DNA from 2 places in the Chroococcidiopsis sp. TS-821 genome. Region 1 is predicted to be linked to the other one. Evidence: riboswitches for the same ligand, from Rfam matches in the RefSeq annotation. Region 1 holds a riboswitch; the other holds the start of a gene.
What was found. Region 1 has a riboswitch for cyclic di-AMP ahead of ntrB (nitrate ABC transporter permease). Riboswitches for the same ligand answer to the same signal wherever they lie in the genome.
Positions count from the first base shown of each region.

Region 2: it holds a riboswitch for cyclic di-AMP, as region 1 does, so the genes downstream of both, B1A85_RS08595 (hypothetical protein) here and ntrB (nitrate ABC transporter permease) in region 1, are expected to answer to the same signal.

Region 1 covers NZ_MVDI01000001.1:1,191,115-1,195,330, reverse strand. The annotation lists gene bchD (magnesium chelatase ATPase subunit D) at 1-828, opposite strand, end outside; gene B1A85_RS05435 (sensor histidine kinase) at 890-2,107, opposite strand; cyclic di-AMP (ydaO/yuaA leader) riboswitch at 2,321-2,479, shown strand; gene ntrB (nitrate ABC transporter permease) at 2,575-3,417, shown strand; gene B1A85_RS05425 (ABC transporter substrate-binding protein) at 3,478-4,216, shown strand, end outside.
Region 2 covers NZ_MVDI01000002.1:221,165-225,380, forward strand. The annotation lists gene B1A85_RS08590 (YcjF family protein) at 1-1,320, opposite strand, end outside; cyclic di-AMP (ydaO/yuaA leader) riboswitch at 1,606-1,744, shown strand; gene B1A85_RS08595 (hypothetical protein) at 1,880-2,083, shown strand; gene B1A85_RS08600 (DUF937 domain-containing protein) at 2,287-2,838, shown strand; gene B1A85_RS08605 (hypothetical protein) at 3,004-3,789, opposite strand; gene fmt (methionyl-tRNA formyltransferase) at 4,084-4,216, shown strand, end outside.

The DNA of each region.
Region 1 (4,216 bases):
AACAAGATAGGCGATTTGTTCGTGGCTGATGCGGACATCTTTTAACCATTCTCGCGCTAGGATGATTTGGGTTTTTAAACTGTCGATGTCTTCGCGGTACTGCTGAAGAAATTCTTGCGGCGATCGCGCGTAGGCAATTGCTTGTTCAACGGCTTGAACGCGTTCGTCAATTCCCAGAACTTCATCCGCTGAAAGTGCGATCGCGATGCGGTCGAGGAGGTGTTCGCGCAGCGCGCCTTCTTCAGGGTTGTAGGTAGCAATGAATAGCGGTTGACAAGGATGCTGAAAACTAATGCCCTCGCGTTCGATTTGGTTGCGTCCTTCAGTTAAAACGGTTAATAGCTGATTGCAGATGTTGTCGTCGAGTAAATTGATTTCATCAACGTAAAGAACGCCACGATGTGCTTGGGCGAGTAATCCTGGTTGAAAAACGGTTTTTCCTTGTTTGACGGATTGTTCGACATCGACGGAACCTAATAGGCGATCTTCAGTGACACCTAAGGGGATTTGGACAAATGGCGCGGGAATGACTTCGGTTTCTATTTGCGCGCGATCGCCGACTATTGCTAAAAGTTGGTCGTCCCATTCTTCGGGGCGGTTAGGATCGCAGTTACAAATCGAACCTTTGACGATTTCAATCGGAGGTAACAGTGCGTGCAGGGCGCGTGCCATAACTGATTTTGCCGTACCGCGACGCCCCGCGATCGCGACTCCTCCTAATCCAGGATCGACGGCTGCCAGTAGCAGTGCTAATTTTATCGCTTCTTGACCAACAACAGCGGTTAAAGGAAATGCTGTCACGGTTGCGGAGGTGTTGAGTACAGGCATGGCGTTCATCGATCAAGGCAAGTGGAATGGTTGGTGACTAGTAGCTAGTTTAAAAATATTTTTAACTTCCCTCACTCCTCACTCCTGACCTTTCTTTAACTTCCATTGGAAAGATTACCGTGAATGTTGAGCCAATTCCAAGTTGGGAAACAAGTTTAATTTCTCCTTGCAAAAGTTTAACTAAGCGGGATACAATTGCTAGTCCTAACCCAGTGCTATCTGGTGGAACTTGTGATTTTGGCGTATTGCCGACGCGGTAGTAAGGGTCAAAAATTTTTGGTTGATCTTCGGGAGCGATTCCAATTCCAGTATCAGTGACGGCGATTGCCCATCTATCTTCTAATGTATAGCATCTGACTGTTACGCTGCCTGCGGGGGTGTAACGAATGGCATTACTCACAAGATTTGTGACAATTTGCTGAAAGCGTAATGCATCTGTGACAACTTGTTGCGGAGCGTTTGCTAAGTCTACGGCAAGCTGCAAGTTTTTTTCTTGTGCCATTGGTTGTAGCATATCTAGCACGTCTTGGATAACAACGCACGCGTCGGTTGGTGCAGGATGAAGTGTCATTTTCCCTGCTTCATAGCGCGATATTTCTAGCGCATCATTAATCAGGCGCAGCAAATGCCTACCATTACGCAACACGCGCTCGATATGTTCGATATTTTTGAAGTTGTCTTTGACTTCGGTTTTGCTTTGTAGGCGGATAAATAAGTCGGAATAACCAATGATTGAAGTTAAAGGATTTTTGAGTTCGTGCGCTAAGTGTGAGAAGTTTTCTTGATTTGCCCGAATCAAGCGCGTGAGTTCTTGATTGTGTAGTGTTAGCTGCGATTGAAGTTGCTGTAATTCGCGTAAGCGTTCATCTACGTAACTTTGAAAACAACGCGCGATCGCATCATCAACGACGGCGTCGACAAGGCGAAAAACTCGGATCACTTCCGCTGGCGAAACTTGCTGTAATTCTGGTTCTAAGGCTAAGAATATTGCCCGTCGTAGTAAGCGATATTCGCGGGCGATTTCGAGCGGGTCAAATCCTTCTTCCGCACGGTGGATGCCATGCACTAAACTTGCTTCAATCAGAGTTTGCAAATCGTTATCTGTCGTTTTTGATAGCACTGTTGCCATTGCTTTGAGCACGTAAGGCACGTGATTGCGTATCGTTGTGTAGCACATACCTTCTGTACTTTCAATCTGTCGATCTTGGCGTACAGCTTCTATCCAGTTTTCAATAATTGTGTCACTTTTATCGAGTAAGATTTGGCTAAAATCAAACATTTTCGCAGGTTTAAAACAGCGCAAGGAAGCAAGTCTACTTGTCTTAACTTAGTGCAATCACACATCAATCGCCCACCGAATTTTGCAGCTAGCTTCCTTGACTTATCTTAAGGGCGATCGCAACTTTATGGATTTACTACTCAAACCTATTTAGCTTTCACTAAGCTCGATCATTTCGTACATAAATGCTATGATATGTGGAATTCGTTATTAAGAGTAAGTCAGCCTAATTCAGTAGCTCACTTGCAGCATCTGGTGTGAGATGAGTCTGGAGCGGAGGAACCAAATCTAAGGGGCGTATCTGCGAACGCAGAAGGGTAACTCTCTATCCTAGCCCGTCAGCTAACTTCGTAGGCGTTGAGAGGAGACTGAAGAGCGAGCATTTAAACTATTTGCTCTCATCAGTATTCCTAGCTGGTACTGCTCAATGTTGTTGTGCCTGCTTTTGGCTCTGAGGGAGTTTCATAATAATGTTGAACCTGAATCTTGCTGTCTTGGCGGTTGCAGGACAGAGTAGCTGGAAAAAAATACGACCAGTTGTCTTGCAGGATATTGTTTTACTTCCTGCGGCTGGTTTTTTAGGCATCATTATCTTGTGGTGGTTTGTTGCCACTTTCTTAACCAATTTGATGCCTACTCCAGCTGAGGCACTTATTGCCAATTTAGACTACATCATAAACCCCTTCTACCGACGGGGACCAGGAAATTTAGGGCTTGGTTGGTTACTAATGGCAAGCCTGAGAAGAGTACTGCTTGGCTTCGGATTGGGTGCTTTAGTCGCAATTCCGATTGGTTTTCTTATAGGGATGTCCAAGCAAGCCTCACTTGCACTCAATCCTTTGATTCAGATTTTCAAACCTGTATCGCCACTCGCATGGCTACCTATTTCGCTAGCGATCTTTAATTTAGCCGACCCTTCGGCTATTTTTGTCATCTTCATCACTTCACTGTGGCCTACAATTATCAATACAGCTTTGGGAGTTTCTAGCGTTAATAAAGACTACATTGATGTAGCGCGAGTGCTGGAAATGCCGCGTTGGCGACAAATTACTAAAATCATCTTACCTGCGAGTTTGCCTTATATCTTTACAGGTTTAAGAATTAGTCTCGGCATTGCCTGGTTAGTTATTGTTGCAGTAGAAATGCTGACTGGTGGTGTTGGCATTGGCTTTTTTGTTTGGGATGAGTGGAGTCGCCTCAATTTAAGTTCAGTCTTCCTAGCTGTATTGGTAATTGGCTTGACAGGTTTGGTGCTGGATTATGCTGTGGGCAAAATTCAGCAGTTGGTAACGCATCGCCCAAAAAGCTAATAGGAGTGAGCGGACAATTGCGTGTCTCTACAGTTGCTACTAATTATGTAATTGTTGCATATGAATCATACCGACAAGAACTACTGGAGTCGGCGTAGCTTCCTTTTAGGAATGGGCGCTACAGCAGTGAGTGTCGCATCTGGATGTGCAATTAATGCCAATCGCGCCCCTCAAGGACTATCTGCTGCTGCATTGGCTGTGGAACAAGTTGTCGATCCCAAAACGTTAGAAAAACCTAACTTGACTGTAGGATATGTCCCCGTCAATGATTGTGCGCCTTTTGCTGTAGCGTGGGAAAAAGGCTTTTTTCGCAAGTATGGTTTAAATGTCACGCTCAGCCGTGAGGCAAGTTGGGGAACTGCTCGCGATGGCATTATCTTTGGTCGCCTTGATGCTTCTCCTGTCGTCTGTGGCGCAGTGACAAATGCCCGAACAGGTGCAGAAGGTGCGCGTCATGCACCCTTGTGCGCTGCGATGACAATACACCGCCACGGTAACGCAATGACGATGAATAAGGCAATGTGGGTATCAGGGTTGCGTCCTTGGCGAGAATATAACGGTAATTTAGCAGAATTCGGGCGTGATTTTCGCCGCTATTTTGAGAATTTGCCAGCTGAACAAAGAGTTTGGGCAGTTGTACTGAGTTCGGCAATTTACGAATACTTTGTGCGCTATTTAGCTGCAGCAGCGGGAGTCGATCCAGATGAGGAATTTCGCATTATTATCATTCCGCCACCACAAATGGTAGTCAATATGCGCATTGGTGCGATGCAAGCTTACATGGTAGCAGAGCCTTGGA
Region 2 (4,216 bases), on a different contig from region 1:
TCCTTGAATTGCACGACCAACCACAAACGTCGCAACGTGAAACTGCAATGCTGTTGATAAAAGTTGAATCGCCCCTTTGACAATTCCCAAACTAGCTAGCGTTTTTGCTAAAGAAAGTGCCAACTCTTTACCGCGTTCTAAATTCAAATCGCTGCCGTAGATTCGCCCGATTTCAACAACCATTTGTGCATTCACCGCAGCGGTGGCGAGTAAATCAACTCCTGGTAACGGCGTGACTGTTACAACACCTGCACTAATCCATTGAAAACGTTCGACAACTTTATCCGCTTGACGACGCCGCTGGGCATCAATAATCTGCCGTGCTTCTTCGCCGAGTCGTTGCGATTGCAGTAAAATGTTATCTGCAATTAAATCTTCACCTTCAGTACGTAAGACCGCAGCCATGCGGCGCAGTAACGGCATAATATCTGGTTCAGGCTGAAAGATTTCGCCATTTTCTAACGTCACAGGTTGCGGATTCGCCGCGATCGCCACAATATCCGTTGGTGCAATAAAATTTTTAACTCGTTCGCGCAGTTGGGCGAGGATCGTCTCGCGGTCTACGTCGGTGTATAGGTCAGTTTTATTCAAAACTAGCAGCGATCGCTTGCCAATTTCGGCTAAAGTTTGTAACGGTTCGTATTCGGAACGCCGCAAATCGTTATCTACAACAAACAACAACAAGTCAGCTTCGGTAGCTAATTGTCGTGCGAGTCTTTCGCGTTCAGTTCCAGCGACTCCTGCTTCTAAAATTCCTGGCGTATCCGTAATCAAAATTCGGCGTTCCATGCCTTTCAGCCGCAGGCTATAAGTTTGTCCTTCCTGTGTTGTTCCCATTGGTGCGGCAACTTGTCCGACAATCCGCCCAAAGATAGCATTCACGAGCGAAGTTTTACCCGCTGAACCTGTCCCAAAGACAACTACTCGCAACGCACCACGCGATAAACTCGCTTCAATTTCTTGCGATCGCGCGAGTAACGCTTGACGCGCCACTTCGTCTTGAATTTGGGTTAATTGTTGCTGAATTGCCCGCAGATTCTCCTCTGCCACATCAATGCGTTCTTCCGGAATCTGAACTTGTCGTTGTGCCCGTCGTCGCGATCGCCGTTCGCCGCGTTGGACAATCGCGATGTAGTAGATAACGACACCAATCAGCAAGACAACTAAAGCAATGATGAGAAATAACAACACATCCGCTAGTAGCGGCGAAGTGTAAGACAACTGCCATAACAACTGTGACAAGCTAGCGAACAGCCACAGCAACAGCCCGACGACAACAATCAGGGCAATCAGCAGCATTACGATGCGTGGAAAAGGCATTGTCTTTGAGTTACTACAACGCAGGAGATGCTTTTGATCTTAATCTGCTTGCTGTTGTCTTGAATGCATCAGGGGGAATAGGGCGATCGCGACAAGCTGTCTTGAAGCTTTAGGAAAATTTAATATTGTTCTGAAAGCCAGATACAGTTGAGACTATAGCTTGACTCAATTTTGTGTCTCACTCTATTAGGATTGCGCAACAGAAGCGATTCCGCTATATTACGCATAACTGATGAGTTATTAGTCTGGATATAAAGTAACCGCGTGCTACTACTTGTCAGTTAATTTAGTGGGTAGCCTAATCTTCTACGGCTTGCGTTGAAGAACGGAGGAACCAAAATTTGGGGCGAATCTCAGGATCTGAGAAAGATACCTTCCAATCTTAGCCCGTCAGCTAACTTCGTAGGCAATGGAAGGAGTACCTGTGGCATTAGCTTTATATTTTATATAAGCAATTGTCCTAAGGGTCTCCTCGCAGGTATCCCTGAATCAATATTTGGGTTAACTGCTGACCTCTCGACCCACCTCGTCCGTCGCTACACGTAAACAGAGGTAAAGGATGATGAACTATTACAAACAGTGGATCTTACTTGCAAAGCAAGAACTCAACGGTATTGTTGTAGACTACACCGATCCAGAAGGCAATCACTACAGCGAACCATTCTGTTTCCAAACGCTTGATGAAGCAATTAGCTACGGTCAAGCCTGTATTGACCGCCTCATTCGACTTCGATCGAAATCTGTAATGCAAGCAGAGTCGTAGTATCTGCACAAGTTCACTAATTCAAGTTTAAGGCTTCTTGCCCCCTTTCACTCTCCCCTAATTCTGGGGGAGATATTTGCGTTGAGAAGCAATTAAAACAAATTCCCCGTTGCAGATTTCATCAAATTTTCTGCTGTTAGCTAGAGGTCGTCAGCTTGTTGACTAGGGAAAATTGAAGTCATACATGATGAAAGTATTGACATATGGGACTTTTTGACCAAATTCTTGGGGCAATCAATAATCCTTCGCAGCAAGCAAATTCTGGACAGCTAGCTAACATTCTGAATACAGTACAGCAATTAAGCAGTAGCTATCACACAAATCCATCGACAATGCAATCGTTAATGTCGATTGTAGGTAACTACGTTCGCTCAGGACTACAGCAAAAGCGTTCTAGAGATGGTTACGACCAAACACAAGCGTTTGTCAATCAATACAGCGGCGCATCACCAAATCCACAAGCGGTTTCTGGACTGTTTTCTCAAAATCAAATTCAACAACTCGCACAATTTGCTGCCCAGCGCACAGGGTTGAATCCCAATATGATTGTGCAAATGCTACCTATTTTAGTGCCGATCGTGCTAAATCTATTGCAAAGCGGTAGCCGCGTACAAAATGCGCCAAGTACTAGTACTCAAACGAGTAACCGAAATACTGTATTAGACGCTTTCTTAGATGCCAACGGCGATGGTGAGGTAGATATTGCTGATGCTATACAGCTTGCAGGACGTTATCTCGGTCAATCGCGTTTTTAAGTTTAAGTAATTTAGTAAACAGCGAGGGGTGAGTAACTGGTGATGAGTGGCTAGTAGTTGGTTTTGAGTTTTGTTCAGGCTGCGAACCGAAGGTATATTATAAGAATTTGCTGAAATCAACACTCGACCTAGAGAACTCACAAATCTTGTGCAGCGCTTGCCATACTATCGAAAGGCAATTTGTTCGCCTGCCCAAAGTTTCATCTGCCGTAGTCCGAAAACGATGGGTTGCTCGATACTTGCTGCAGGCGTTGTTTGACCGTTTTCTGCTACTGTCCACATCTGCCAATGCTCATCGCCTAATTCACCAACTCGAAAGACAACTCGATCGGGGTCAGTTTGACTCCAGCCAAGTAAAATGGACATGGCATGGTTGTGATACGTTTGTGCTGGCGCTAGTGTTGTTGTGCGATTTTTGTACCGATGCCAAATCACAGCATAGTCCGATACATCAGACGTATTAAAGAAACCTTCAAATTGACGCGCGAGTAAGCGATCGCTTGACTGCGACCAACCAATAGGAGACAAAATTGAAATAATTCCTGGAGCGGCTGATTTCCCACGCAGCAACAAATGCATTGCTAATGGCGATGACGCTTTAACTTCTTGTAACTTCCCGGTGCGCAAGTGTTCTAAAAACATGACACTACTGACCTGACTGCGATAAAGTTCTGGCTGCACTTGCATTTGAATGCGGCTGTAAGCAGCATACTCGCCATCAGGAGAAAGTAGGGAATGACTGCGGTAATAACGAACTCCCGAACCTTGTTGCGAACTCACATCTTCGTAAGTTTTCATTACCCAATTCCAAGGAACAGGATAAGGGCTGTTTAACGGATCGAGAGATACTGATGGCTGATCGCTAGCTTGCTCTTCTGGCGAGATCGCTTCAAACGACTGGGCTGACGCCGCCTGAATTGACGTTGCTGCGATCGCTGGCGTCAGTAGCATAGCCATTAACAGCAGCTTAAGGCGTGGCTGCGAGCAAAACCATCCAGAGAAGAAGTTTCGTAGCATTTGTACAGTTTTAGGTAGGGCAGTAGCGAGACAGGCGATGTGGCAGTATGCTATTTCAGGTATAACAAGAGAAATAGGCAACTGAGAAGACCTATTTCCATTAAATTTTTCTACCGCTTGAGTTGGCTGGATCGAAGTTCACAAATAAAAGTGTCACAAGACTTGTACCTGTGCCTTGGCTAAACTCTGCGATAGGATAGCCGATATTCGCCTAGCTTGTCGTCTCGAATGAAAGTCGTATTTTTTGGTACTCCTGATTTTGCCGTCCCCACGTTAAAAAAATTATTACAACATCCCGCAATTGAAGTCGCGGCGGTTGTTACGCAGCCAGATAAACGTCGCGGACGCGGTAATCAGTTGA